DNA from 3 places in the Solibacillus sp. FSL K6-4121 genome. Region 3 is predicted to be linked to each of the others. Evidence: riboswitches for the same ligand, from Rfam matches in the RefSeq annotation. Region 3 holds a riboswitch; each other region holds the start of a gene.
The links. A riboswitch is a leader RNA that binds a small molecule or an ion and turns the genes downstream of it on or off. The one in region 3 is predicted to bind thiamine pyrophosphate.
Positions count from the first base shown of each region.

Region 1: another riboswitch for thiamine pyrophosphate. It lies ahead of thiM (hydroxyethylthiazole kinase); the one in region 3 lies ahead of tenA (thiaminase II).
Region 2: another riboswitch for thiamine pyrophosphate. It lies ahead of thiT (energy-coupled thiamine transporter ThiT); the one in region 3 lies ahead of tenA (thiaminase II).

Region 1 covers NZ_JBBOCS010000001.1:376,513-386,706, forward strand. Annotated here, with positions in the region: gene MHH95_RS02010 (DUF6944 family repetitive protein) at 1-149, opposite strand, end outside; gene MHH95_RS02015 (VanW family protein) at 382-1,191, opposite strand; gene MHH95_RS02020 (thiamine phosphate synthase) at 1,410-2,117, opposite strand; gene MHH95_RS02025 (MTH1187 family thiamine-binding protein) at 2,119-2,418, opposite strand; gene thiM (hydroxyethylthiazole kinase) at 2,415-3,257, opposite strand; TPP riboswitch at 3,401-3,500, opposite strand; gene MHH95_RS02035 (spore germination protein) at 3,683-5,191, shown strand; gene MHH95_RS02040 (GerAB/ArcD/ProY family transporter) at 5,191-6,300, shown strand; gene MHH95_RS02045 (Ger(x)C family spore germination protein) at 6,287-7,630, shown strand; gene MHH95_RS02050 (3-ketoacyl-ACP reductase) at 7,952-8,668, shown strand; gene MHH95_RS02055 (NAD(P)/FAD-dependent oxidoreductase) at 8,733-9,638, opposite strand; gene MHH95_RS02060 (FecR family protein) at 9,939-10,194, opposite strand, start outside.
Region 2 covers NZ_JBBOCS010000001.1:313,320-323,513, reverse strand. Annotated here, with positions in the region: gene MHH95_RS01775 (SMC family ATPase) at 1-1,827, shown strand, start outside; gene MHH95_RS01770 (hypothetical protein) at 1,887-2,021, opposite strand; gene MHH95_RS01765 (DUF4870 domain-containing protein) at 2,091-2,417, opposite strand; TPP riboswitch at 2,536-2,644, shown strand; gene thiT (energy-coupled thiamine transporter ThiT) at 2,756-3,316, shown strand; gene map (type I methionyl aminopeptidase) at 3,533-4,285, shown strand; gene MHH95_RS01750 (polyphosphate kinase 2 family protein) at 4,458-5,294, shown strand; gene MHH95_RS01745 (GNAT family N-acetyltransferase) at 5,365-5,919, shown strand; gene MHH95_RS01740 (beta-class carbonic anhydrase) at 5,996-6,565, opposite strand; gene MHH95_RS01735 (hypothetical protein) at 6,727-6,927, opposite strand; gene MHH95_RS01730 (aminopeptidase) at 7,056-8,291, opposite strand; gene motA (flagellar motor stator protein MotA) at 8,487-9,287, shown strand; gene motB (flagellar motor protein MotB) at 9,271-10,035, shown strand; gene MHH95_RS01715 (PfkB family carbohydrate kinase) at 10,143-10,194, shown strand, end outside.
Region 3 covers NZ_JBBOCS010000002.1:636,428-646,621, forward strand. Annotated here, with positions in the region: gene MHH95_RS12595 (TetR/AcrR family transcriptional regulator) at 1-527, opposite strand, end outside; gene MHH95_RS12600 (efflux RND transporter permease subunit) at 621-3,707, shown strand; gene MHH95_RS12605 (M14 family zinc carboxypeptidase) at 3,808-4,983, shown strand; TPP riboswitch at 5,051-5,149, shown strand; TPP riboswitch at 5,203-5,301, shown strand; gene tenA (thiaminase II) at 5,374-6,066, shown strand; gene MHH95_RS12615 (thiamine phosphate synthase) at 6,088-6,687, shown strand; gene thiO (glycine oxidase ThiO) at 6,671-7,777, shown strand; gene thiS (sulfur carrier protein ThiS) at 7,785-7,982, shown strand; gene MHH95_RS12630 (thiazole synthase) at 7,986-8,753, shown strand; gene MHH95_RS12635 (ThiF family adenylyltransferase) at 8,750-9,787, shown strand.

The DNA.
Region 1 (10,194 bases), on a different contig from region 3:
GATTCATTGGAGTTGTTATTCCATCTAATGCCCTTCGAAGTATTCCGCTTCCTACTTTTGTTGCGGAACATCAATTTATCCCATTTATCCAAAGAGATCTTTTGTTTTTTAGCGTTGTTTTGGTTGTTAGAATTACTATGGTTTATCATTTTTATCCACCTACTGTTCATTAGTAAGGTAAGCTATAACAAATTACGAGATAGTAACTTTTTATGCCGATATGGAGGTTGTACATTCCTACCGACTAAACCTAGATATTGCAGTATATGTATTTTTAAATAGAATAATTGGACCTGGATTGACCAATTATTTCGTTGATTAATATTATAAAAATCCGAGAAATCATCCTCGGATTTTCAGGTCATTTATAATAATTACATTTCACGGCAATTCAGGATCGGTGGGTATAGGATACTTTACCTCTGAATAATTTTTCATTAGCAATTCTGTTTTAATCAATTGTCCCGTTACTTTGTCGATTGTCTTTCGCCAAATCTCATTTTGACGATAGTTTTTCCCGTCTTTTTTTAAAAATTGATGGTTTCTTTCCTCAATATGGTAAGTGTAAGGCATTTCTTCATTCGCAAAAATTGCTCCTTTTAAAAGTTTATCTGTTACCCAAACTTTTATTTGAAAAGGTTTAGTTGTCGGATTATAAATGCGTAAATCTACATAATTGTAAAAAACACTTGCACCACTCCCAAATGGAAGCGTTCTTCCCGAATCAGGAAATGGGTCGAAACTATGATGATGCCTTTCTTTAATAATTAGAGGTGTATGTAGCGTCATCCAATACAGTAAATTAGCAAGCTGACAAATCCCCCCTCCAACACCTGTCTTCACTTCTCCCATTGAGAGCTGCATTCCTTCAATGTAGCCTTTTGCTTTTGTCGTTTTCCCTACTAAATGCCAAAACGAGAAGGTTTCTCCAGGCTTAATAATTACACCATCGATTGCACTCGTAGCAATTTTCAAATTAATTATTTTATTCTCCTGTAAGTTAGGATCACTGTCTCCTAATTTCCTTCTTAGCAATGATTGGTGTTTTTTACATGTAAAAGGGAATGTAGTTATCAACTCTTTATACGTTGCAAATCGCTTTCTTTCTATTAGATTTTCGATAGACCGAAAAAGCCTTTTCTGTTCAATTCGTAAATAATAGAAGATTGGATTAAGTTCGGATAATCTCAATATTTTATTCCTCCTTTAAACTAGAAATTTTTATTAATTCTATGTAGTTAAAACGCTTACTCATTACACGAAGCGCTTTATTTCTCTTTGTAATTATTCAACAGAACTGTTTTTATTCCTTTTAAAAAAGAACTTGCTCCCTAACAGAAAGATATATCTGGAAAAGAGCAAAACCCCATTACCTACTCTTGAGGTAATGGGGTTTCAATTTAAAAGTTTTAATTAACAGACTTATAATTATTCCAGGCGTTCACTAAATTTGTTGCTGCTTGCTTTGGATTTTCAGCCTCCGTTACAGCTGAAACGACAAAGAAACCGTCTACACCAGTTTTTGCTAAGGTAGGAATATCCGCGAGTTTTACACCCCCGCCTACGACTACGGGAATCGAACTAAGCTCAGCAACTTTCGTAATATCAGCAATACTTCTCGTAATCACTTTTCCGTCTTCCCCAATTCCGCAATCAGGTTTTGTTGAGGTCTCATGCAACGGTCCTACGCCAAAATAATCAAGTTGAGAGACATCCTCTGTTTTAATATAGTCAAATAATTGATCAGCTCGAGCAGATAAACCGATAATGAGGTCTTCCCCTAAATATTCGCGACAAACGCTCACTGGGATATCTGTTTGTCCTACATGAATGCCATCTACTTTAATCCCTTGTGATCTAGCCGCTAAAACAACATCAAGACGGTCATTTACTAGGAGTGCAACCTCATCGGATTTTCCAGCCTCTTCAATGACCTCTGCTGCTTGACGTGTTAATTGAATCAATTCTCTTGCAGAAGCAACTTTGGAACGTATTTGGATGCAAGTAAAGCCCGCACTTACTGCCTCTTTAATAATCGTTGCGACTGGACGGCCTTTTGTATTTTCAGGACCTATAACTAAATAGGCTGAAATATCAAGCTTTTTGATATTACCCATATTACCCTCCTAAAATATCATTTATTTTATCTATTTTTGTATTGATCGTATTCGTATATCCCGGACGGATATCAGCTTTTAACACCACTTCTGTTCGAATTCCTTTTTCTGCAAGTATAAAAGTCGCTTCTTTTACTACTTTCATCACTTCATCCCATTCTCCCTCAATTTCTGTAAACATTGATGTAGTTCGACTCGGTAACCCCGAATCTCGAATGACTTTCACAACCTCGGCGATTTCCTGTCCCAATTCATCCCCTACACCAAAAGGCGCAATTGCTACTGCTACTAATGTATTCATAAATTAATCTCCTCCAAATCAAATGAGTTGTTTGCAATTTCTTCTGCTGTTGCTTTATATAATTCATCCAAAAACTGCGCTTGGAAACTTCCTGGACCATCTACTTTTAACTCAGCGCGTTTTCCAGCTACATTGTATACTGCACTAGCAGTAATGGCTGCAATAAACGGAGTAGTTGCTGTTGCATACACAGCGGCAACTCCACCTAACGAGCAGCCTGCCCCCGTAATTCTCTCCATAAAATGAGAGCCCCCATAAGAGATAGCTATAATAGAGCCGTCTGTTATTAAATCCGTTTCTCCTGATACAGCAACCGCACCACCCGTCCACTTTGCAAGAGCAATCGCTGCTCTTTTAGCCTCGTGTACAGAATCTGTAGCATCCACACCTCGTACCCTTGATTCCTCTGCTCCTCCATCTAATGCCCATAAACCTGCCAATGCTATAATTTCTGATGCATTTCCTCTAATAATGGTCGGTTTAAATGCCTTAAATTCCTGTAGTAGCTCTGTCCTTAGTGAACCAATGCCTACAGCGACAGGGTCCAACACCCATGGTTTTCCTGTTTCATGCAATACCTTTGCTACATGAGGTAATGTCTCTTGATAAATAGGTAATAGCGTACCCACATTTATATAGGTTGCTCCCCCCGCTTTAGCCATAAATTCTGCTTCATCCGGTAAATACACCATAGCGGCAGAACCTCCAACAGCAAGCTGTGCATTTGCAACGAAATTAATCGTGACAGTGTTTGTAATGGAACCTGCCATCGGATTCGCCTTTTTTACTGTTTCTACAGCCTGGATAATTTCATTTTGTATCTCCTGCTTAGTAGCCATTTCCATCACCTTTCTATAATCATTCTTCATATGAACGAATAGATTCACAAGACGGGTCTTACAGGTAGAAATTCACTTAGCATAAAAAACAAAAAAGTGCTCTCCCTAAATAAATGGGAAAGCACAATTCAAATTATTGCTTATAAATATAATGAATCGCTTCCCTACGCCAGTTTTAACTGACAGGTTCAAAGAGTCAGGTTTTAACCTTCTCAACTCAAAAGAGTCCCCCCGCAATATATGCTATTTTGTTTGTTCCTCCATACTATCAACAGGTATGTCGAATGTCAAATTCATACATTTACGTGCCTCTATACCAACGTTATAAAGGTTCAATAATACATCGAATTAAAGTATGAATTGCATATTATTTGGAAAAAATAAAACAATAAACTTATTACATCATTTGAACAGGAGTTAAGAAAATGGTCCAATCTTCAAATGAAAAAAACAATAGTCGCCAATATCTCGATGGCCAATTAGATGAAAATATTGCAGTAATAAAAAAAATACTTGGAAATTCTGCAGATCTTATTATCCGAAAAAGCAGAATTGGCCGGTTGAACCATCCTTTTGCTTTAATTTATATAAAAGGGCTTATAAACGAGGATTTATTAAATAAAAATATATTAAAAATTCTTGAATTAAACAGAAAACATATTCACTCGAATTTGTTTGATCATGTCTATGAAGAAATAATTGCCATTGCTGAGATCAACAGATCAAAGGAAATGAAGCAGGTAATTAAAACGCTTTTAGCCGGCGATACAGTTTTCTTACTGGAAGGTGTAAGTGAAGCCGCACTTATCGGAACGAGCGGAATGGAATATCGTGCCCTTGAGGAGCCGCAATCTGAATCCGTTATTCGAGGGTCCAGAGTAGGGTTTATAGAGAATTTTAAAATTAACCTCTCGCTCATTCGCCAGGAAATCAAAGACCCCAATCTTCGAGTCGATATGATGGAAGTTGGCACACATTCCAACCAGAAAATTGCCATTTGTTATATTGATGGGATTGTAAGAGAAGACCTTTTACAGGAAGTTTTGCGTCGCGTTAAAACAATTGATATTGATTTCGCACCGGATTCTGGATTTATTGAACAGTGGATTGAAGATAATCTTCTGTCACCCTTTCCACAAATTTTAGATACAGAAAGACCGGATAGGGTGGCTTTCAATATATTGAGAGGTAAAATAGCCATTATTGTTGAAGGGTCACCCTTTGCTCTCTTAATGCCTATCACTTTCGGGGATTCATTAAAGTCAATAGAAGACTATAACCAACGTTGGTTAATAAGTTCATTACTACGATTATTGCGCTTATTCTCTTTCTACATGACTATATTTTTACCAGCCCTATATGTTGCATTAATTTCATACCATCCAGAATTAATTCCGGCTCAGCTATTATTTACGATAACTGCCGCTAGGGAAGGGATTCCATTTCCGTCCTTAATTGAAGCTTTAATCCTCGTCTTTTTTTATGAAGTATTGCAGGAGGCTGGAACAAGACTCCCCTATAAAATCAGTCAGACAATTGGGATTGTAGGCGGTATAGTTATTGGTCAACTTGCCGTTATGGCGGGGATTGTAACTCCCATCATGGTTATAGTTATTTCTCTAACAGCCATTTGTGCATTCACAATACCCAATTACAGCTTTGCGATTGGCTTGCGAATAGTTCGTCTCGCTACTATATTTGCTGCCGCAATTTTAGGACTATACGGAATTATTTTAGTGTTTATTATGATTTATGTTCATCTTGCCAACTTAAAAAGTATTGGTATTCCATATACACAATCATTTTCTCCAGGCAACTTATGGACCCTTGAAAATATTGTCGTAAGGGCTCCGATTACAGTATTGTCAAAACGCTCATTTCAGCCATTCCTGAAATCGAATAGGAAAAAGAAAGACGGAGGATCAGTGAAGTAATGAAACTTTATAAAAACAATGAATCGATTCAAGATAAAGACATTATGTTTGCTGTTGCTTCGAATACGATTAGTATTACAATTCTATTTTTGCCTCGGTATATAACCGAACATACTGTATCATCGGATGGCTGGATAGCAATTTTATTTGGAGGGTTGATCGCGCTTCTTTTAGGATGGATTTTAGCAAAAATAGCGGTATCCTTCCCAAATGAACCCTTTTTCTCTTTTGCCTCCTATTTAGTATCAAAGCCAGTGGCAGTCATACTATGCTTTATTTTTGTTTTTCAATATATTATTATCTCTTCGTTTCAAATGAGGGAAATGGCTACCTTGTCTCAGGAGTACTTTTTTGATCGTACCCCATTGGAAGTTGTCTGTTTAGCGTTTATCCTTGTCGTTATATATGCAGTATCTGGCTCGAGGGTGGCCATTTTCAAATTAAACATTCTCTTTTTCCCTTTTGTTGTCGGCGGGTTAATTTTATTAATTATTGCTCCGATGTGGGCTATTAAGCTTGAAAATTTACTTCCTGTGTTTCAAACCGATTTTAAAGGACTTCAGTCTGGAACAATATCCAGTTTGAACGCATTTCTAGGATTTGGTATTGTAATATTTTATATTTCTCTTATAAAAAAACCTGAAAAAGCAGCTAAAATGACTGTTTTAGGCATTTTATTTCCATTTACCTTTTATATCATTATTTTTATTATTTGTGTTGGCGTCTTTGGGAATGCAACGGTCAAAAATCTTTATTACCCTGTATTCGAGCTTTCAAAAATAATATCGATTCCAGGAATTTTCTTCGAACGCTTTGATTCGATTTTATTTATCATCTGGACAATTATTGTATTTACAACCTGCTTAATGGCATTTGATATTGCAGTAATGCTCATTAACCAGCTAATTCCTAAATTAGCCAAACAAACGATTATTTTTATTTTGTCACCCATCATTTTCTTTTTAGCCATGATACCTAAAAACTTTATTCAAATTAATAACATTGCAAAATATATGGCTTATTTAGAGATAATTTATATGGTATTCGTCATATTTCTACTAGGAACTATGCTATTAATAAGAGGTAGGAGAACCCATGATCCCTTATAATAAACTAATATTTTTAATTTGCTGTCTCCCACTTACAGCCGGTTGCTGGGATAATCTTGAAGTAGAAGATCGTAGTTTTGTAACAGGGATTGCGATAGACCTAGCTAATAATAAACCAGCTCCCTCAGAAGAAAGTGTGGCTGCTAGGGACTCAAAAGGTCAACAGCAGCAAAACTCACAGCAGCAAAATAATAAACCTTCATCAGGGCAAGAACGCATAAAACAAAATCAAAATGAATCTTCATTACAAACCGATGAAAGAGTTTTAAATTATGAAAAAGATGAGGATTATGAACAAAATGAAAATAATAAATTCAAATTAACACAACAGCTTTTAAACCCTTCTACCTTTAGCTCACAACAAAACACTAACAATTCAAACGCCACTTCATTTCGTAACCTATCACAAACTGGTGACACCATTATTGAAATGAACCGCGATATGATAAAACAGGCTGGAAGTAGGACAAACGTGACACATTTAAATATTGTCCTTTTTTCGGAAGCCCTTGCAAAAGAAGAGTATTTATTTGCTGATCTGATGGATATTTTCCTTCGAGAAAAGGAAATGTTACGGAGCGTTAAAATCGCCATTACGGAGGAGCAATCAAGCGATTATTTATCAATTCTCCCTGAAAACGAGAAAGTACCAAGTAAATATTTATCCAAAGTTTTGGAAAATAAGTCGACCTTAGATATTGCCCAACCTTTAACTGTGGGAAATGTTCAATCCTATTTGTTAATGAATCGAAGTTTTATTATTCCTTTTATTAGTCAGGTAAATTCAACGACAGTTAATTATGATGGAGTTTCGGTATACAGCGGTATTAAGAATAAAGTTGTTGGTAATTTAATTGGAGATGAAGCAAAAGGAGTAAATTTTATTCAATCCAAAAATCAGACAGGGACGATTAACACAAAACTTGATGATCACGATGTCACCTTCGAAATCTTAAACATCCAAAGTAAAATATCCCTGAAAGATAAGAAAATGCCATTAAAATTCAATATTAAAATCGACGTTGCTAGCGGAGTTGCTGAACAGTATGGCCAACTTGATGTTATGAAGGAAGAAAATTACGAAAAGCTAAAAAATACTTTAGAAAAAGAAATTAAAGAAATAACGGAACATACCATCTCTATTTTACAGAATCAGTTATATACAGACGTTATCGGATTAAACACTTATTTATATGAAAAGCATTATCCGCTTTGGAAATCCATTAAAGAGGAATGGGAAGAGGGTCAGCATTATTTCATGAAGAGTGATATACAAGTTGATGTCAACGCAACTATCGAAAAGCCAGGCAACATTATAAAATCACACTAAAGGTGGAATTTTTTTGTGGAATAGTCTTATGGAACATTTTACTGATATACCTACTATGCTTTGTACCTTCCTGTCATTCTTTATTCCATATACAGTTTCCAAAATATATAACAATTTTTCCCACCATACAAATCCTCCTTGGAAGAACGAAGAAAATTAGCATGCTCGTATCCTTTACAATACGAAAAACCATGAGTAGAATAAAGTTAGTTTTAGAATAATACTTGATTTATTTTTGGTGAAAAAGCACGATCCAGTTTGAGGATATCGATTTCTTTATTTCGCTATAATAAATCAATCTTATTTAAAGGAGCAAAAAAAATGCAAACAATTACAGGAAAAGTGGCATTAATCACCGGAGCAGGGCGTGGAATTGGAAAAGCAACAGCAATCGCTTTTGCTAAAGAAGGAATTCACGTAGGTCTTGTCGGACGTTCACTTGAAAATTTACAGCAAGTGGCAGAGGAACTTAAACAATATGACGTTAAGGTAGCTATTGCTTCGGCAAATGTGGCAGATTTAGACTCTATAACTACAGCAGTTGAGTCAATTCGAAGCGAACTTGGAGCCATCGATATTTTAGTAAATAATGCTGGTATTTCAAAATTCGGCGGTTTCATGGACTTAACACCTGAAGAATGGACAAATATCATCGATGTTAACGTAAAAGGTGTATACTATACAACACGTGCAGTATTACCTGAAATGATTGAGCGCAATACAGGCGATATCATCAATATCTCATCCACAGCTGGTCAAAAAGGGGCACCGGTTACAAGTGCATACTCAGCTTCTAAGGCTGCAGTAATCGGATTAAGTGAGTCATTAATGCTTGAAGTACGTAAGAAAAATATTCGCGTTACAACTTTAACACCAAGTACGGTTGCAACTGACATGGCGGTTGAGCTGAACTTAACAGACGGCAACCCAGAAAAAGTTATGCAAGCAGAAGATTTAGCTGACTTAATGGTTGCACAATTAAAGCTTCATCCACGTGTTGTATTAAAGCATGCTGGACTTTGGTCAACTAACCCATAATAGAACCGTCAAAAATAAGGCGCTATCCAATGTATTTTGGATAGCGCCATTTATTTTTTAACATTTAAAAACGTTCCATCGTAAGGTCCGTATTTACAGAAACTGCAGCTTTATTACCCTTTGCTGCTGAAATCATTAGCGAGGAAGGTCTGTTTCTTTCAGTTTCTCCCGCAATATATATGTTCTTCTCACTTGTTCTGCCAACGCCATCTGTTTTAACTTTTCCGTCTTCATCCAACTCACACCCAAGTTTTTCAGCGAATTGATTCGTGCGATAATAAATTGGTGCCACAAATCCACCTGACCTTAAAATCGTTTCCCCAGTATCAAACTCGATTTTCTGTAAATAACCATCTTCCCCTATTAAATTCTTTATTGGGTCAGATATTATTTTGATATTGCGTCTTTGTAAATCTGCAGTACCTTCTGGAGAGAGTGTTATTCCATTCGTTAAAACAACTAAATCCTCCGACCAATTATATATAACTTTAGTCAGATGGAGTGCATGCTTTTCTTTTTCTGCAATGACAATCAATGGCTTATCTCTTTGCTCCCAGCCATCACAATACGGACAACTAAATAAGCTCTTCCCGTAAAATTCCCTTATCCCTTGAATAGAAAATACTTCTTGAATACCAGTAGCTAATATAATCTTTTCAGTAACATACTCCTGTCCATTGGATGCTTTGACAAAAAATCTCTCATTACCTTTATCCTTAATTATTTCAGTAACGGTTGCATGAGCGAACGAGACAGAAGGATATTTCTCCAGTTCTTTTAAACCCAGTTCTTTAAACTCTTGAGGCTTTATACCATCTCGAGTAATAAATCCATGCGATTCTTGCGTCATTGTATTCCTATTTGTATCATCATCAAACAACATAATTTTTCTTCTAGCTCTACCTAAAATCAAACTTGCACTTAACCCCGAAGGTCCACCGCCTATAACGATGCAATCTAGGACATTCATTTTTTACCTCCCCACTGAGCTGGTTATTATTTTAAACGGGATATTCCCATTAAAGGTCAAATTCATTTATACCCTCTCTTGTTTATTTTGAACCAAAAGCCTTAGAGTATCCATCAGAGGTATTTAAAAATTATTGAAATAAAATAAAAGCAGAATAGAATGAGAATCAATAAAATACTTAAAGGGCTTTCAAATTGTTTTTTTGAACAAAAAGAACGAACCCCCATTAAGGAATCCGTTCTTTATTCATAACTAATTCACCTCTAGGAGTATATATACTCACTATAATTGGAACTAGTCTTATTTAATTTCTTTGAAGGAGGTAATAATATCTTCGGGACTTTGATATTCTCTTAATTCAGCAAGGATTTTAAACGTCAATTCTACAGTTCGATCTGAATTCCCCTTTTCAGCTAGAGTGATTATAAATGTTAAATTATCTGAATCGACTTTCTCGATTGGAATCGTATAATCTGGTTCCCCAGCTTCGTAAGGGAAATCACTTTCCAATATAATGCCTCTAATTTCTAATAAATCACTATTAGTAAAAAATGTT
Region 2 (10,194 bases), on a different contig from region 3:
TTTGAAAAGCTTCTAAAAGAAGATATTGCATTAAAAGAACAGCATCAGGAGCAGCGTACAATTATAAATGACCTGGAACAAAAAGTGGCTTCGTACCAGGAAACGTTTGAAGCACATGCAATGATGACTAAGAAAATTGAGCTTGCGAAAGAAACTTTAAAGCTCCAATCTAACGTAGCGGCATTAACGAAAACACTGGCTGAAAAACAACAAATTGCAAATCATTCCCAGGATAAATTAAAGAAGCTGGAACAACAGATACGCAGTAATCATGCTGCATTTCTCGCTACATCTCTTCAACATGGGGAAGCGTGTCCTGTATGCGGAAGCACAGAGCATCCAGCGATCCATAGCAGTGAAGCAATGGATGTCGACGATAATGAATTGACCGTATTACGCCGTGAAAGTGACAATGCACTGCAGAACTTTTATCAAATAAGTTCGAAATTGGAGGTAGAACAAGCGGCATTAAATGAAAAACAGTTGATACTTCAACAGCTGGAAATTGACCCTTCATCTCTTGACGAATACGAGCAGCAACTATCTATATTGACGAATCAATTATCGATGCAAAAACAGCAACAAGCGCAATTAGTAATAGAAAAGAAAAAGTTGGAACAGCTATTGGAAAACAAAGAAGTGCTTCAAGGTCGGATTGAAAAAGGGCAGCAATATGTATCGGAAATTGATCAACAATATGCACAAGAGAAGGGAAAGCTTGAGCAAAGTGAAAAGTCTTTACTGCCGCAATTTTCTACGGTTCAACAAGTTACAGAAGCATTGACAAGCCTCCAGCAAAAGTATCATCATTTGAAAAATACAATACAAAAAGCGTTGGAAGCATTGCAAAATATCCAATTAGAAGAAAAGTCTTGTGAAGTTAATTATCAACATGCAATGAATAATTTAACTGACAAACAACAGGAAAATAAAATAACGCAAGCTTCATTTGAGTCTGTACTCATACAAGAAGGCTTCCATTTAGAAGCATATAAGCAAGCACTGCTTCCATTGCATGTTCAACAGCAAATTCAGGAAACTTTAGATAACTATAAGCAAAGTTTTCATACTTTAACAGTGCAAATTGCAGAAGAACATCAAATGCTAGAAGGAAAAGAATTGGTGGACTTAAAAGCTTTTGAGCAACAAATTACGCTTCTTACAGAGCAAGTAGAAGCACAATATTCAGAAATGAAGTTAGTTCATTCTTACACATTGCAGTGTGGGAAAACTTTAGAAAAGCTTGAAAAGTCAGCTCGACAAATAGAAGATTATAAAGAAAAATTAATGCAAGTTGAACATGTTTATGATTTAATTCGTGGACAGAATGAAGCGAAAATTTCTTTTGAGCGATTCGCGCAAATAGGTTATTTAGAAAAAGTAACACATGCTGCAAACGAGAGACTTCGAGTTTTATCAAATGGTCAATACTTTTTAAAGTCAACGGGTCGCAAGGAAGGAAATGCTCAAAGCGGGTTAAGTATTGATGTATATGATAGTAATACAGGGCAAACACGCGATGTAAAAACATTGTCCGGCGGTGAGAAGTTCAATGCATCACTTTCATTAGCTTTAGGAATGGCGGATGTTATCCAAAGTGTTCAAGGTAGTGTGCATATCGATACAATGTTCATCGATGAAGGCTTTGGTACATTGGATGAAGAGGCATTGCGCCGCGCTATCGATATTTTAATCGACCTACAGCAGACAGGACGCTTAATCGGTGTCATTTCACATGTCGCCGAACTTAAAGCAGCTATGCCGGTCATTTTACAAGTACAAAAGTTAAAAGAAGGCTATAGTAAAACGGAAATTATTATTAAATAAAAGTTTTCAAAAAAAAAAGACATTTCACTCGAATGATAGGGTGAAATATCTTTTTTACGTTAGCGTTTTGTAGCTCGGCGTGTAGCAGTTGCGGGTTGTGGAGTAGAAGATTTTTTATCCATCATTTTCTTTATGATTGGATAAAGTATTGGACCATACTTAATTGCTGTTTTAACAAGTTTGTTAATTTTCATAAGTGTTCACTCCTTAACGAATATCATTTCGTATAAGAAATATACCCAATTATGAAGCTTTCATAAACATTAACGTAGAACTTTAATAGCTTTCACTAAATTCCAAATCCCTACTATTGAAACCATAATAACTAAAACTACAATGGCAATAAAATGTGAACTGACAAAGAAATCTTGCATAGTCAACGTTTCATGCGTTAAAAAAAGTGAAACGAAAAAGTAAATAATATACAAAATACCAAAAGCAATCGGGATAAACTGTGTAATAAAAGCCTTTTTGGAGTGCGCCCTTACAAAATCATCTTTTGAAACTATATATATAATAAACGGCAAGATAGACGGTGCAAAATAAAAGCTTAAATAGCTTAAAGCACTCAAACCTTTTGATTGATTCATTTCATTCACTCCTTTGCTTGTATACGCATCTGTCTGGAATTTAGTTTCAAAAAAATCGGCTGTTGAAAGTTGGAAAATTATTCGATACAATAAGTTTGTTCAAACAATAATTATTTAGATGTACCACAAGGGGAGCCGAGTAAGTCGGCTGAGATTGTGCACGTAACTGCACTGACTCTTTGAACCTGTAAGTTAGCACTTGCGTAGGGATGTGGATAGAAACCGACTGTTCAAACGATAGTCAGGCTTTTGTCCTGATTATCGTTTTTTATTTTTGCAGATGAATTTCTATTCCTTCTTCACTTCTGTTACATCGGAAAAAAGAAAGGAGCATTGTTATGGACAAAAAAAGATTACTTATGATGGTGGAAATAGCGATTTTCGCTGCCGTCGGACTGGTGTTGGATCAAATATCATTTAAAATGTGGGCACAAGGTGGATCGATCAGCTTTGTAATGGTTCCTATTATTTTAATGGCAATTCGTTGGGGGCTAACAGCAGGTCTTGCAACTGGCCTACTAATTGGAATAATGCAAATGATGTTTGGAGCGTATATCGTCCACTGGCTTCAGGCAATTCTGGATTATGGTCTTGCTTTTACTGTAGTAGGTTTAGCCGCAGTTATAAGAAAGCCTTTATTGCAAGCAACACAGTCACTCCATAAAACAAAGATGGCACTCTATATTATAATAGGTACGTTATTAGGTGGAGCTTTACGATTCGTTTGCCACTTACTTGCCGGAGTTGTCTTCTTTAAGGAATTTGCAGGCGACGATAATGTATGGACATATTCAATTCTCTACAACGGTTCCTACATGCTGCCAGCAACAATTATTACAGCTATTATTGCCGTTCTGTTATTCACTTCTGCACCACGTTTATTGCAAAAAGTACAATAAATTAAATTATTATAATAGAACTAGGTTTGCAGTGCGGATTTCCACACTTCAAATCTAGTTTGTTTTTTATTATAAATGTACATTAATCTATATATCATTTTTGCACATAATTCCTGTATTTAAACACATCATTTAAAAAAACAATGAACACTTACAACCGATTTTAAGTATGTTATAGTTAAGGGTAGACATTGTTTAAGAGGAAGGAAGTTACACATGATTGTTACAACTCAAGAAGAAATCCAAGCGTTTAAAAAAATAGGACGTATTTGTGCTGAAATTCGTGAAGCGATGAAAGCTGCGACAGTACCTGGCGTGACGACAAAAGAATTGGATGAAATTGCAGGACGTATGTTTGCTGATGCTGGCGCTATTTCAGGCCCAAAAGGTGAATATGACTTCCCAGGCTATACTTGCATTTCGGTGAATCATGAAGTGGCACATGGTATTCCAGGTAATAAAGTGATTCAAGAAGGAGATATCGTCAATATCGACGTATCAGGTTCTTTAAATGGATATTTTGCAGATACAGGAATTTCCTTTGTTGTTGGAAAAGGCTATGAAGATAAGGAAAAACTTTGTGCTGTAGCAAAATCTGCATTTGAACGTGCAATGACAAAAGTTAAAGCAGGTTCAAAATTAAATCAAATTGGTAAGGCAGTTGAGCGTGAAGCGCGTGATCACGGCCTAACGGTAATTATGAACTTAACAGGTCATGGTTTAGGTAAATCATTGCATGAAGAGCCTAACCACGTATTAAACTATTATGATGCTTGGGATACAACAATTATGAAAGAAGGGATGGTTTTAGCAGTAGAGCCGTTCATTTCTGCAAAGGCAGAGCATATTGTTGAATCCGGAGATGGTTGGACATTTATTACTCCGGATAAATCATTAGTTGCACAAATAGAACATTCGATTATTGTAACGAAAGATAAACCAATTATTTTAACAACATTAGAAGACTAATTAAAAAACGTGGAAGCATATAATGCGGCCACGTTTTTTACTTTTGTTCTATAGGGAGATTAGATTAACATAAAATAATCAAACGATTCAAATAAATTACAGCAACAATTACCATTTCTAAACACTTTCAAGTAAAATATATATAATGATTCGCAATAGAGGGGGCCGTTGAATGCAAAACCTAAACGATCTGGATCTGACATTAAAATTGGATAAGAAGCTCTACAAAAAGCAATTGAAAGAGTTGCAGTATGAAATGCTTAATATACAGCAATTTTTATACAACAATAAAATCGGTCTCATCTTCGTATTTGAAGGCATGGATGCAGCAGGCAAAGGGGGCGCAATAAAGCGATTAACAGAACACATTGATCCACGTGGTTTAATCGTTTCACCAATTTCCGCGCCACAGCCACACGAAAAGCGTTATCACTATATGCACCGTTTTTGGCGGAAGCTGCCTCAGCATGGCCAGATTGCCATCTTTGACCGTTCTTGGTATGGTCGTGTATTAGTGGAACGCATTGAAGGCTTTGCAAAAGAACATGAATGGAAGCGTGCTTATAACGAAATAAATGACTTTGAAAAGCAATTAACGGATGAAGATTATATTATAGTTAAGTTCTGGGTTCATATTGATGCGGATGAGCAATTGAAGCGCTTTATGGAAAGAGCGGCAGACCCATATAAATCATGGAAACTCACAGATGAAGATTGGCGAAATCGTGAAAAGTTCCATTTATATATGGAAGCGGCAGATGAAATGTTTGCTAAAACAAATACAGAAAATGCCCCTTGGTGTTTAATCCCTGGCAACGATAAATTTTATGCTCGAGTACAAGTGCTAAAAGAAGCGGTTGCTCAAATCGAAACACAAATTACTAAACGAGGTCTTCAGCTTACCAATGTTTTTGAAAAACATAAGGTACTTGCGGCAGATAGTGAAAAACCTGAATTTATAGAAATACAGCCAAAGCCAAAAAAGAAAAAATCAAAAACAGATAAGTAAGTTTGGCTGTGAAATGTAGGTGAGTTAAATGAAAAGCTTAATCAAGCTATTTCGAAAGAAGGAGGGTCCAATGGTTCAACTTATTGGGCAACAATGTTCATTGCGTACATTTACACTGTCTGATGCAAGAGCATTGACTAAGCTATTAGTGGATAATAAATTTTATTGGTCAACATACGAGCCGTTACATCGGGATGAATTTTATACAGAAGAGACACAGTACAAGAAAATAATGGAAAGCATGCATCTTTTGCAAACAAATAGAGAGTTTTCGTTTGGGATCTTCCATAATGAAACAGGTAGACTGATTGGTCATATTTCGCTCTATTCAATAAAACGATTGCCATACTCCAGCGGTTTTATCGGATATTCTATGGATGAAAAATTTATAGGAAGAGGCATTGTAACCGAAGCGGTACGTTTAGTAATGGAGTTCGCATTTTCAACTTTAAATATTCATCGTATTGAAGCATATGTCGCTCCTCAAAATGTGGGATCTATACGCGTTTTAGAGAAGTCAGGATTTACGAGAGAGGGTTTACTCCGAGAATTATTATTTATTAATGGTAAATGGGTTGACCATTATATGTACGCAATATTACAGCGAGAATATATAAATAGGTGATTTTATACAGTTGTATGATTATAAAAAAAGCTATAGCACTTACCCAAAAAAGTCCTGTGGGTAAGGCTATAGCTTATTATTTTACTTCTTCAGATCCATCAGTTACTAAATCTAATTTACCAGTTGCAGGATCAATAATAAGACCGTGTACAGGAACACCAGCAGGCATTAATGGATGTTTTCTTACTAAGTCAACGCTTTTTAAAACACTCGTTTTAATATCGCCGAAACCACGTAACCATTCTTTTAAATCTACGCGTGCATAATTAATAACATCTATCGTTTCTTGTTTTACTCCACGTTCAAGCATATGACCGATCATAACATTTGAATCAACGGCACTCATACCGCAATCATAATGACCAATAACATATACTTCATCAGCCTGTAATTCATACACGGCTACTAATATACTGCGCATAATGCCACCAAATGGGTGATTTACGATTGCGCCAGCACTTTTAACAACTTTTACATCCCCGTTGCGCAAGTTCATTGCTTTTGGTAATAATTCTACTAAACGCGTATCCATACAAGATAAAACAACAATCTTTTTATCAGGGAATTTCGTTGTTGCGTATTCTTCATATTGCTTTTCAGCAACAAACTTTTCATTAAACTCTAGAATATTTTGTAATGCAGACATTTATTCGTACCCCTTTCGTTTCTGTATTCATTTTAAAATATTATTTAGATAATTCAAATAAATGCGCACAATTATAGTTAAAAATCCAATAAATAAAGAGAACTAAAGCAGTAATTCAGCAATAAAAAACAACCGCTCAAATAGAACGGTTGTGAAAAATATTAATGATGGTGGTGACCATCTAGTGATTTTTCGTTTGGCGCGAATGCATTAGCCTTTGAATCTACTATAACAGAGTCATGAGATTGTAATCCGATTCGTAAGTACATAATAAACATTACTAAAAGAACGAGAATAACTGCTGAGAAACCTAAAACTAACGTATAATAATCAGACAAAAACGGATGACGGTGATCAAACATCATAAAAACTCCTCTCTATTTAATAATAAGAATCATTAACCAATTATAACCTAATAAATTGGAACATTGTAGGGGGATTTATGCATTTACTACAGAATAAATTGTAAATATGGCGACATCTTGAAGATTTAGAATGCCCAGTTTCCATCACGGAAAACAGCTTCTGCCTGACCATCTTCAGTAATGCCATCGATATTCATTTGCGCAGAACCAATCATAAAATCAACATGCGTAATACTGTTATTTAATCCGTGTTTTTCTAATTCTTCCTGTGACATCGTTTTCCCGCCTTCTAAACAAAATGCATAAGCACTGCCAATGGCTAAGTGGTTTGATGCATTTTCATCGAATAGTGTATTGTAAAATAAAATATTCGATTCAGAGATAGGTGAATGGAAAGGTACAAGTGCCACTTCCCCTAAATAATGAGAGCCTTCATCTGTTGCTACAAGGTTTTTCAAAACTTCTTCGCCTTGTTCAGCTTCAACTTTTATAATACGCCCTTTTTCAAATGTAATTTTAAAATTATCAATTATATTGCCACCGTAGCTAAGTGGTTTTGTACTAGATACATACCCGTTTACACCATTTTTATGCGGTACTGTAAAAACTTCTTCAGTTGGCATATTAGCCATGAATTCTTCGCCTTTTTCATTGACACTGCCTGCACCGCACCATAAATGACCTTTAGGAAGCTCTATCGTTAAATCCGTTCCAGGCGCTGTATAATGCAGCTTTGCATAGTTTTTATTATTTAAGTAATCTACTTTTTCATGTAAGTTATCATTATGCTCTGCCCATGCTTGAACAGGGTTGTCTAAGTCAGCTCGTGTCGCTTTAAAAATAGCCTCCCATAATGCTTCCACTTGTTCATTTTCAGGTAAATCTGAAAATACTTTTTTAGCCCATTGTTTAGAAGGAGCTGCAATGACAGTCCAGCTGATTTTATCTGACTGTACGTACTGGCGGTATTTATTTAACGCGATTCCGGCTGCTTTTTGGAAAGTAGCAATACGTTTTGAATCGATACCAGCTAGTAGATCAGGACTTTGCGAAACGATGCTCATAAATGCTGCACCTTGTTCAGCCAGCCACTCACGCTCCTGGACTTTCCATGGAGGGAAGAAATCAAAAGAATCATCCGGTGCTAACTCGTAACGAGTACGCGTAATTTGGTCATCTGTATAATCTACAAATACTTGCTTTGCTCCAGCCTCATAGGCGATTTTAGTCACGACCTGTACAAAAGGTGCTGATTCAATAGAAGCTGCGATATACAAATATTGATTTGGTTGAATATTTACACCGATTTTTACAGCTAATTCCGCATACTTTGTTAACTTACTTTCGAACATTGAATTCATTTAAACATTCCCCCAGTAATTGTTATAAAATGTGTTATTTTTAAATACACCCTTATCAAAACAATGAAGATTGTGATAAAAATAATAAATGTATCGAAAAATATAAAAATTGTTCTAATACTAGTGTAAAGGAAGTTAATAAAAAGATAAATATACCGAAATAAGAAAAGACATAGTAATTTGGAGGTACTACATATGGATATATCATCGGTTGTTGGGATTATACTTGCCTTTTTCGCTCTTTTACTAGGGATGTTTATGAAAGGCGTAACACCTGACGCATTATTAAATCCTGCCGCTATTTTAATTATTATCTTTGGTACGATTGCAGCGGTAACAATCGCGTTCCCAATGAAGGAATTAAAACGAATTCCAAAACTTTTTAAAATTTTATTTACAGAAACAAAATTAGCTAGTGATATTGATTTAATCAAAATGTTTTCACAGTGGGCAGATTTAGCTCGCCGTGAAGGGTTATTGGCTCTGGAAAGCAAGGCATCTGAAATTGAAGATCCCTTTCTGAAAAACGGCTTAACACTAGCAATAGATGGTCAAAATGCAGACTATATTCGCGATGTGCTGTCAGAGGAAGTAGAAGCAATGGAAGACCGTCATGGAAGTGGTGCCGCGATTTTTACGCAAGCAGGTACATATGCACCAACTCTAGGTGTATTAGGGGCCGTAGTAGGCCTTATCGCAGCGCTAAAAGATATGGGGGATATCGATAAATTAGGTGTAGCAATTTCTGCTGCCTTTGTTGCTACCTTATTGGGTATCTTTACAGGGTATGTGTTATGGCATCCATTTGCCAATAAGTTAAAACGTAAATCTTCTGTAGAAGTTAAGCAAAAGCAGATGATGATTGAAGGTATTTTGTCTGTACTTGAAGGTGAAGCTCCTCGAGTAATCGAGCAAAAGCTTGCTTCATATTTAACAATGGAAGAACGTAAGCAAATTACCGAAAGCGGGGCGGGTGGCCTTGGCAAAGAAGCGTAAAAGACATAAAAAGCATGAGGAACATGTTGATGAGTCCTGGTTAGTTCCCTATGCAGATATTTTAACATTATTATTAGCATTATTTATTGTACTATTTGCATCAAGTTCAGTAGATGAAAAAAAACTACAGCAAATGTCTGCTGTATTTAATGAAATTTTCACTAGTGGTACTGGAGTTATGGACAACCCTTCAGTAGTTCAAACGCCTAATGGTTCGACTTCCAATATTCAATCAGGTGCTTCTAAATATATGGAAGACCAAGAGCGGCTATTAGAAACACAAAATCGTGTGGACGAATTCATTGCAATTAATGAATTAGAAAATCAGTTTGAAACGAAATTGACAGAAGAAGGTTTACTAATTACGATTCGAGATAGTATTTTATTTGATATGGGGCGTGCCGAAGTAAAGGGCGAGTATGCGACTATTGCCGATGAAATTGCACAACTGTTAATGTTTGACCCACCACGTAATATCGTTATTACTGGTCATACAGATAATGTTCCGATTAATAATTCAGAATTTGAATCTAATTGGGATTTATCAGTTATGCGTGCAGTGAATTTTATGAAGGAAATTGTTACGAGTAACGAAAATCTTGACCCCAAATACTTCAGTGTAAAAGGCTTCGGGGAATTCCAGCCAATCGCCTCCAATGATACTGAAGATGGTAAAGCAAAAAACCGCCGTGTTGAGGTTCTTGTTCAACCACGTATAGCTGAAAATGGAGATTTAATAGTAGAGTAGTAAAATGCTGTTTAGAGAGAGTTCTTTCTAAACGGCATTTTTTATTTTGACATCCACTAAACAAAAGTTTATAATCATAAACAAATGTTTCTTTCGAGGTGAAGTAGTTGAATGAAAAAGAAAAGCTAATCTTCCAATTGATAAAGAAAAATCCTTATC
Region 3 (10,194 bases):
GAATCAGCAAGTTTTATTACATCGAACGGTTTGCACGATTCGAAGAAATTTTGTAAATACGCCTGTACCATCCCATTAATAACGAGCACTAAATCGTATTGCTTCCCTTCAATCTGATCTCCAAATACTTCGAATAATAACTTTTCCAAACTTTTCTTAGCCAAATCAACATAAAATTGAATTCGTTCAATCAATGTCTCATTAATCGCAGAAACCTTTTCCTTCATCAATATTTCCGCAAAGCCTGTATATTGTGACATGACTTTAAATGTATGAACAAAATAAATGTGGAGCTTTTCTGATGGTGTAGAGCCTTCTTTGACTGCTTGGTCAACTTCTCTTATTATATTGTTCATAAAATGTTCAATTATTGCATAAATAAGTTCATCTTTAGATTTAAATGAAAGATAGAAGGCACCTTTAGAAATGCCACAGTGATCAGTGATTTGTTGAACTGATGTAGCTTCTATCCCTTTTTCTGCAAAAAGCTGTAGGGCAGAATCCATTATTAATTGTTTTCTTGTCATAATAATTTTGAGCCCCTTTCAATTGACACGTGACCGGCTAGTCATTATTATAGAATGGTGGTTACATATAGTCAAGAAAGGTAAGGTGGAACCGTGAAAGGCTTAGTAAATTTCGTATTGAAAAATAAGCTTGCCGTATGGTTACTAACAATCATAATCGTGTTCTCAGGTATTTATTCATCTACACGTATGAAAATGGAATCGATTCCAGACATATCGATCCCGTTCTTAATCGTTATGGGTGTTTATCCTGGTGCTACACCAGAGCAAGTAATGGATGATCTTTCAATTCCTTATGAAAAGGCTGTTGAAAGTTTAGAAGATGTAAAGGCTGTTTACTCTACATCGAGTTCAAATGTTTCACAAGTTCAAGTGGAATATGAATATGGCGTAGATATGGATGAAAAGAAACGTCAATTAGAAGCTGCTTTAGATGATATTGCACTTCCAGAAGGTGCTCAAGAGCCTTCTATTATGGCAATCAGTATGAATATGATGCCGGTTATTGCGTTATCAGTAAGTAGTTCAGATGAAGATATTGTCGAATTAACTTCTACGGTAGAACAAATTATCCTTCCAAAGTTAAACAAAATTGACGGTGTAGCATCAGCTACGGTTACTGGTCAGCATTTGGAAGAGGTATCCTTCACATATGATGAAGCAAAAATGAATGAATTAGGCCTAACAGAAGATTCTGTTAAGCAAATGGTTCAAGCAAGCGACTTAGCTGTTTCTTTAGGTTTATATAAATTTGAAGAAGGCGAGCAGGCAGTTGCCGTTGATGGTAAGTTTAAAACAGTGGAAGACTTAAAAGAAATGTTAATCCCTGTTACACCATCTGAAACAAATCCTGTACCGTTTGTAAAGCTAGGCGATATTGCTGAGATTGAAAAGGTTGGTAAAGTTCAATCGGTTTCTCGTACAAATGGTTCAGATGCTATTGCCATTCAAGTTATTAAAGGTCAGGATGCAAATACAGTAACAGTTGTAAATGCAGTAAAAGATTTAATTGAAGAAGAGCAGGAGTTAATTTCCGGTCTTCAAATCGATATTTCTTTAGACCAAGGTAAGCCGATTGAAGACTCTGTTTTCACAATGGTTGAAAAGGCAGTATTCGGGGGATTAATTGCGATTTTAATTATCTTATTATTCCTACGTGACTTTAAATCAACAATCATTTCGATTATTTCAATTCCAGTTTCAGTATTTATGGCATTAATGCTATTGCACTGGATGGATATTACATTAAATATTATGACGTTAGGTGCCATTACCGTTGCAATTGGTCGTGTAATTGATGACTCGATTGTAGTAGTAGAAAACATATACCGTCGTATGCACTTAAAAGAAGAAAAATTACAAGGCCGTGCATTAATTCGTGAAGCAACGATTGAAATGTTTAAGCCAATTATGTCTTCAACATTAGTAACAATTGCGGTATTCGCGCCATTAGTATTTGTAGGTGGTATGGTTGGAGAATTATTCGTACCATTCGCTCTTACAATGTCATTTGCATTAATCGCTTCATTAATCGTTGCGGTTACAATTGTACCGGCACTTTCTCACACATTATTCCGTAAGAAAATTTACGGTGAAAAATCAGAAAGTCAACATAAAGAGGTTGGTAAATTAGCATTAACTTACCGAGGTTTCTTAGAAAAATGTTTAAATCATAAGTGGATTACATCTATCATTGCAATCGTAATGTTAGTAGGTTCATTAGCATTAACACCTTTAATCGGTTTCAGCTTCATGGGTTCTCAAGAAGAGAAGGTAATGTATTTAACATACACACCAAAAACTGGTGAGTTAATGGAAGATACATTAGCGAACATTGAAGAAGTTGAGCAAGAATTAATCAAGCGTGATGACATCGATATTTTACAATTATCGGTGAATACTGAAACTTCAACAGACGCAGCTTCAATGATGACTGGCGGAGGTGCTGGTGGCGGTTTAATCTACGCTATTTTCGACCCTGATATGGACGATTTCGCAGGAGCGAAAAAAGAAGTAGAGGACTATATCTTCAACGTTGGTCAAACAGGTGAATGGAAAACACAAAACTTCGCGATGGGTATGTCATCGAATGAAGTAAGTTATACATTATACAGTGAAGATTTAGATAAGTTAAACGAAGCTGTAGCTCAAGTGGAAGATGTATTAGTTGATATCGACGGATTAGATGAAGTTGAATCAAATGCTTCTGAGCCTTATGTAGAAAATGTGATTAAAGTAGATCAACAAAACGTATTACAATACGGTTTAACTACTGCACAAATTTTAATGGCATTACAAACAAATACAGCAAAAGAAGTGTTAACAACTGTTGAAAGTGATGGCAGTGACATTAATGTTGTTGTACAGCGTGAAGCTAGATCTGCAGCTGCTGACATTGATGAATTATTGGAAACACCAATTCAAACTGCAACAGGTCAATCGATGACTATCGGAGACATTGTAGAGCTTGAAGAAGGTACGACTTTAAATTCTTTATCTCGTCAAAAAGGTGAATACTTTGCGACAGTATCTGCAACAATTACTGACAAAGATATTTCAAAAGCAACATCTGCAGCGGATGAAAAAATTGCTGATTTAGAGCTACCTAAAGGTGTTACGACTGGTGTAGGTGGTGTTGCAGCTGATATGACTGAAACATTCACTCAGTTAGGTGTAGCGATGATTGCAGCGATTGCAATTGTATACTTCATCTTAGTTGTTACATTTGGTGAAGGTTTGGCACCATTTGCGATTTTATTCTCATTACCATTTACTGTAATCGGTTCTTGGATTGGATTATTCGCGACAGGTCAAACGATTTCTGTATCAGTTATGATGGGACTACTGATGTTAATCGGTATCGTTGTCACGAACGCAATCGTACTTGTAGACCGTATTATCCGTATGGAACATGAAGGTATGAATATGCGTGAAGCAATATTGGAAGCCGGGGCAACACGTTTACGACCAATTTTAATGACCGCGATTGCAACAATTGGTGCGATGTTACCAATGGCATTCGGTGGTGCTGGTGGCGGACTAATATCTCAGGACTTAGCCGTAACAGTAATTGGTGGTTTATTATCATCAACAGTACTAACTTTAATCATCGTTCCGATTGTATATGAAGTATTATCAAGAATGCTGAAGAAAAATCGTAAAGATGTAAAAGACAATTAATATGGGCGGCCTGTAGGAATAATATTCTTACAGGCCGTTTTTTATTGTACAGTTAAGGGTATAGAAGTTAAGTTTTATACACCTAAGTGGGAGGAATTTCATGGGAAAAATATTGCTTTTTAGTTTAATATTTTTTGCAGCAGCCATTATTAATCCAATGACTACAAATGCTGCTACAGAAAAGGTTGACCTTGGAAAATATCCGGTACAAGTGATTGCAAAAAAGAATATAGAATTGAAAGATAAAAATGGGGCTGTTATAAAAAAAGTAGCAAAAGGTGAGAAGCTTTTATTAACCGGGATACATGGTAAGCAAGGTATCGTAAAAAATTCGTCTAAAACCACTTTTCTTACTTTAACCGATGTCCACTATGACCAATTAGTCGACGGTTCGAAAGTTTTAACATTTGATGAGGTAGCCTCAAAGTTAAAGCTAATATCACAAATGTATCCTTCAATTACGAATTTACAGGAAATCGGACAATCAGTTGAAGGGCGTTCTCTCTATTCCATAAAGCTCGGAACTGGTAAAAAGGAAGTTTTATTCGATGCAGCTTTCCATGGTCGGGAACATATGACGACCAATGTGCTGATGGAAATGATTGATACATATTTAAAGGCTTACTTGAATGGTACGAAGATAGAAAAATATGATGTAAAAACGATATTAAGTGAGGTAAGTATTGTGTTTGTACCAATGGTTAACCCAGATGGTGTAACACTTTCACAAGGTGGAAAAGTGAAAACACCTATGGCCAAGTTAAGAGCGATGAATGGGAGCTCCAATTTTAATCGTTGGAAAGCAAATATAAATGGTGTCGATTTAAATCGTCAATTCAATGTGAACTGGCAATTAATAAAAATGACAAAGCCTTCGTTTAAAGAATATAAAGGTAAGGCGCCGAATACAGAGCCTGAAGCACTTGCAATGAAAAGACTGATTGATCGCGGCAATCATTTAGCCTATGTATCCTATCATTCTTCCGGTCAAATTATATATTGGAGTCGAGCGAAGACCGAATTTGCTCGTACTAAAAAGCTAGTAAAGGGAGTTTCCTCAATTACAGGCTATAAAATGATGCCCGTAACAACAAAAAACGAACCAATCGCAGCTTCTGAGGACTACTTCACAAAAGTTAAAGACCGACCTGCGATGACGGTTGAAATTGCACCATATGCCGGTGAAGCCTCGGTGCCACTAAAACGCTGGAACAATGTTTGGAAGCAAAATAAAACTGTCGGACTTTACGTAGCGAATGAAGCGAGAAAATGGTAGGCAGTAGGAAAAAATTTAAATTACCGTTGCATTTATTCAGAATTATCAGTAGACTAGTAGTAATTAAATGAATTTGCAGGGGGACACGTAAGTGTTGAGAAGGTAAAACCTGACCCTTAGAACCTGTTCCGTTAACACGGGCGTAGGGAGCAAAATGTACAAGCTAATAATCGTACGTGGCGCTCTCCATCTTTTTGGAGAGCTTTTCTTTTGCAAATTTTTTAATTGCGGGGGGACACATTTGTGTTGAGAAGGTTAAAACCTGACCCTTAGAACCTGACAGTTAATACTGGCGTAGGGAGCAATAAGTGCGTACATATGCACTTTTTTAGGCATCTCTACTTTTTGTAGAGGTGCCTTTTTTGCTTACGCCTCCAAGGAGGAAATAGGATGGATTTTTGTAAAGAAGTAAGAAAGCAAACGGAATATTATTGGGAGGCCAGTTTGAAGCATCCATTTGTACAAGGTATTGCTGATGGAACATTGGAGCTGGAAAAGTTTAAATTTTATATGCTGCAGGACGCCTATTATTTAAAGCATTATATGAAACTACTAGCGATGCTGGCAGCAAAAGCTAATGAGGATGAGGATGTAGCTTATTTCCTGGAAACCGCGAACTTTATACGGGAAGCAGAGTTAGAGCTACACCGTACGACTTTTAAAGAATTGCACGTTACACCTGAAGAAATCAGAAATTTCCAAACAGCACCTGCAGCGTACAATTATGTTAGTCATATGTATCAAGCATTTTATACAGGGGCGATTGCCGACGCATACGCTGCGATACTACCTTGTCCGTGGTTATATCAGGAAATCGGGGTCGCATTACGAAAAGCAACACCGGGTGTTAAGTTGTATCAGCAGTGGATTGATTTATATGCCTCTGCTGAGATGGAGGAAACAATTGAAAAACAAAAGGAAATGATGAATCGATTTGCACAGATGCCAGGAAATGATGAACGTGAATTGACAGCCCATTTCAAGCGCAGTTGCTATTATGAATGGCAGTTTTGGGAAATGTCCTGGACTTGTCAGGATTGGCAACAGGAAGTGTATATGAATGAGCATGCTACGATTTTATAAGGGCATAGGTGTATGAAGTTAATGGCAGTAACAGATGATTGTCAGCCGATTTTAGCATTAGCGCAAAAAATTATTCAGATACAGCAAAGTGTGGATTATATACAAATACGTGAAAAGACAAAAACAATAAAAGAAGTGATAACTCTACTTGAATATTTGGATGCAGGAGAGGTTCCAAAAGAGAAAATAATCATAAATAGTCTTGTGGATATCGCCTTGTATAGCGATATTCCCACAGTACATTTACCCGAAATAGGGTTTTCTGTACAACAGGTGAAAGAGAAATTTCCGCATCTCAATATAGGGAAATCGGTTCATGATTATACAGGCGCAATGGAGGCAGAGCGGCAAGGGGCTGATTATGTTCTTTATGGACATTGCTTTGAAACAAACAGCAAAAAGGGAAAGGTTCCAAACGGTCTTTCTCCTATTAATGAAATGAAAAAGAACTTAAAAATTCCCGTCTTCGCGATTGGAGGAATTCATGTAGATCGAGTCCAGGCACTCCATGATGTAAATGCAGATGGGATTGTAGTTATGTCGGGTATTTTTTCGGAAACGCATCCGTGTGCAGCAGCGAACCAATACAGGGAGGCCATTAAAGATGCAAGCAAGCTATGACGTAGTCGTAATTGGCGGAGGGATTATTGGAAGTGCAATTGCTTTTTATTTAGCAAAGAATCAAGTTGAGGTGGCCGTGCTTGAGGAAAGTCGAATTGGACTAAAAGCGACAAGTGCAGCGGCGGGTATGCTTGGAGCACATTCGGAATATGAAGGCGATGGAAAGGAGTTCTTCACTTTTGCGAGATACAGTCAGGCGCTTTATACGAAGTTAAAGGATGAACTATACGGGCTAAGTGGCATTGATATTGGCTGCAAAAAGGGAGGGATTTTAAAGCTGGCCTTTTCTGAACGTGACAAGAAAGAATTAGGAGCAATACTCACACTGCCTACTGTGAAATGGCTTGAGGCAAATGAAGTAAGAAATCTAGAACCCGATGTTTCCCCGCATATAATAGGAGCTGCCTATATTGAAGAGGATGTTAGTGTATTGCCGTATCGTGTATGTCAGGCCTTTTTTAAAGGGGCACAAGTTTACGGTGCATCCATTTTTGAACATACAAAGGTGTTAAAGATTCAAAAGCAGTTGGATTCTTTTCAAATAGATACAACACTAGGGATGATCAAAGCAAAACGGGTTGTTATTGCTGCGGGTGTTTGGAGTAATCCTTTTTTTCAGCAGCTAGGAGTAGAGCAGCAAATAACACCGGTCAAAGGGGAATGTATTGCTGTGGAAGGAAGAAGCACTTTTTTAAAACACACTATTTTTCATGATAAATACTATATCGTTCCTAGAAATAATGGGGAGCTAGTTATTGGAGCTACTATGGAGGAAAATGATTGGTCAGAACACGTAAGTCTAGATGGCATGGAAACATTAATTCAAAAAGCGAAGGAACTCTTTCCTGGAATTGGTCAGATGAAGATGAATGCTGCTTGGTCAGGATTGCGTCCACAAACATTCGATCAAAAACCATTTATAGGCTTTCATCCACATGATGAATCGATATTATTTGCGACAGGACATTATAGAAACGGGATTTTATTAGCACCAGCAACAGGAGAGATGATTACGAGCTTTATATTAAATAGGACTGTAAAAAAAGAATGGGTCGAGGCTTTTCAGATCAATCGACCGAACAGGAGATGAGTAAGCGATGTCTATTACAGTGAATGGGAGAAAGCAACTCGAGCTTTTTGAAAATGTTCAGCAATTACTGAAACATTATGGCTTAGAAAATCGCATTGTTGTCGTAGAAGTGAATCAGGAAATTGTTATGAAAGAAAGCTATGAAACGACGCGCTTATCACAAGGTGATGTTGTAGAGATTGTTCATTTTGTTGGAGGAGGATGAAGTATGTTAAAAATCGCAGATCGCACATTTCAGTCTAGACTGCTGTTAGGGACAGGGAAATATCCGTCATTTGAGTTGCAGAAAAAGGCAGTAGAAGTCTCACAGGCAGAAATTTTAACGTTTGCCGTAAGAAGAATGAATATTTTTTCAGAAGAGCAGCCTAACTTTTTGGAACAGCTTGATTTGACGAAATATACGCTATTGCCTAATACAGCAGGAGCCAAAACGGCAGAGGAAGCGGTGCGTATAGCAAAACTTGCTAGGGCATCGGGATTGTGTGACATGATTAAAGTCGAGGTCATTGGAGACTGGCATACATTGCTACCGGATCCCCTTGAAACCTTAAAGGCGTCAGAAATGCTGTTAGAAGAAGGATTTATCGTTTTACCGTATACATCGGATGACGTCGTTCTAGCTAAACGCCTTGAAAGTTTGGGTGTTCATGCGATTATGCCAGGTGCTTCACCAATCGGCTCAGGCAAAGGGATTATTAATCCAATGAATTTAAAGTTTATTATAGATCAGTCAACGATTCCGGTTATTGCAGATGCAGGGATTGGCTCGCCTAAAGATGCTGCCTATGCGATGGAGTTGGGAGCAGATGCGGTATTACTGAATACAGCTGTAGCTGGCGCAAAGGATCCTGTAAAAATGGCTGAGGCAATGAAGCTCGCGATAGATGCTGGCAGATTAGGCTTTGAGGCAGGCAGAATAGAAGAAAAAGAGTATGCAACTCCGAGCAGCCCGACAGCAGGAATGGTGACGCCTTGAACAATCGTTATGCAAGACAATCCTTATTTTTAGGAGAAAATACGCAACAACGTATCCAGCAAGCAAAAGTCTTAATTATTGGGGCAGGTGCACTTGGCTCAGCGAGTTCTGAAATGCTGGCGAGAGCAGGAATTGGGCATTTGACGATTGTTGATAGAGACTATGTTGAATGGAGCAATTTACAGCGCCAGCAGCTCTACGTCGAGACAGATGTCCATCGCAAATTACCAAAGGCTATCGTAGCTAAACAAAGACTGGAGCAAATAAACAGTGAAATTATTATTGAAGGTATTGTGGAGGATGTGCACGGACTAAATATAGAAACATTAATGCAAGGGTATATGATTGTTGTCGATGCAACGGATAATTTTGAAACAAGCTTAATCATTAATGATGCGGCAAATAAGCAAGGAATTCCGTATATATTTGGTGCCTGTGTCGGGAGCTATGGTCTTACATTGCCTATCGTCCCAGGAGAAACCCCATGCTTACATTGTTTACTGCAGCATTTACCGATGGACACGATGACCTGTGATACAGTGGGTGTCATTAGCCCAATTGTTCTAGTTACGGCTGCGTATCAAGTGACATCCGTAATGAAATGGCTTTCAGGAATCCCATTGCAACCAATTGTTCAATCGGTCGACCTGTGGAAGGAAGAGCACGCAAAGATTCATGTATCGAAGCTTAAAAATCCACATTGCCTTACTTGCGGTGAACAACCAATTTACCCTTTTCTCCAATTAGAGCAACAAATGAAGGTAGGGGTGCTTTGCGGGCGGGATGCGGTTCAGCTAAGACCTGGCCAATCGTATAAGTATTCGCTAGAACAAATTGCAGAAAACATAAGTAAGCAAGTGACAAAGCTAATAGTAAATCCATATTTACTATCGTGTCAGTTTGAGACATACCGCATCGTTTTCTTTGAGGATGGTCGCGCCATTATCCATGGTGTAGCAGACCCTATGTTAGCAAGAGTTGTTTATAATCGATTTATACAAATAGGCGGAAGCAATCAAAGAGTGCAAGTGTAAATATTTCAAATGAAATGTGGTGAACAAGAGAGTACGAAACATAAATTCGTACCCTTAACCTATTTGGTCTGATTAATTGCCCTCCTAAAATAAAGGAAGATTTTACCGTTATTTGAATGATGTCGGTTATTTTAGGATAAATAAGGGAACGTTTTACCGCTATTTTCAATAAAATCATTAAATTTCTTGTTTTTTAGGTCAATAACGGCAATATGTTCCCTTATTTTTACTATTTTTCATGTTATTTTAAAAATAACGGAAATTCATTCCTCTATTTATCTCGTTACGCAATTCAATTTAAAAAAGCTTGGGAGGCAAGCCTGGAAAGCCTGCCTCGGAACGGATTACAACGGACGGGAACCTCAATAACACTTGCTTCATCGTCTTTTCCCGGAGCGCAGCAGAAC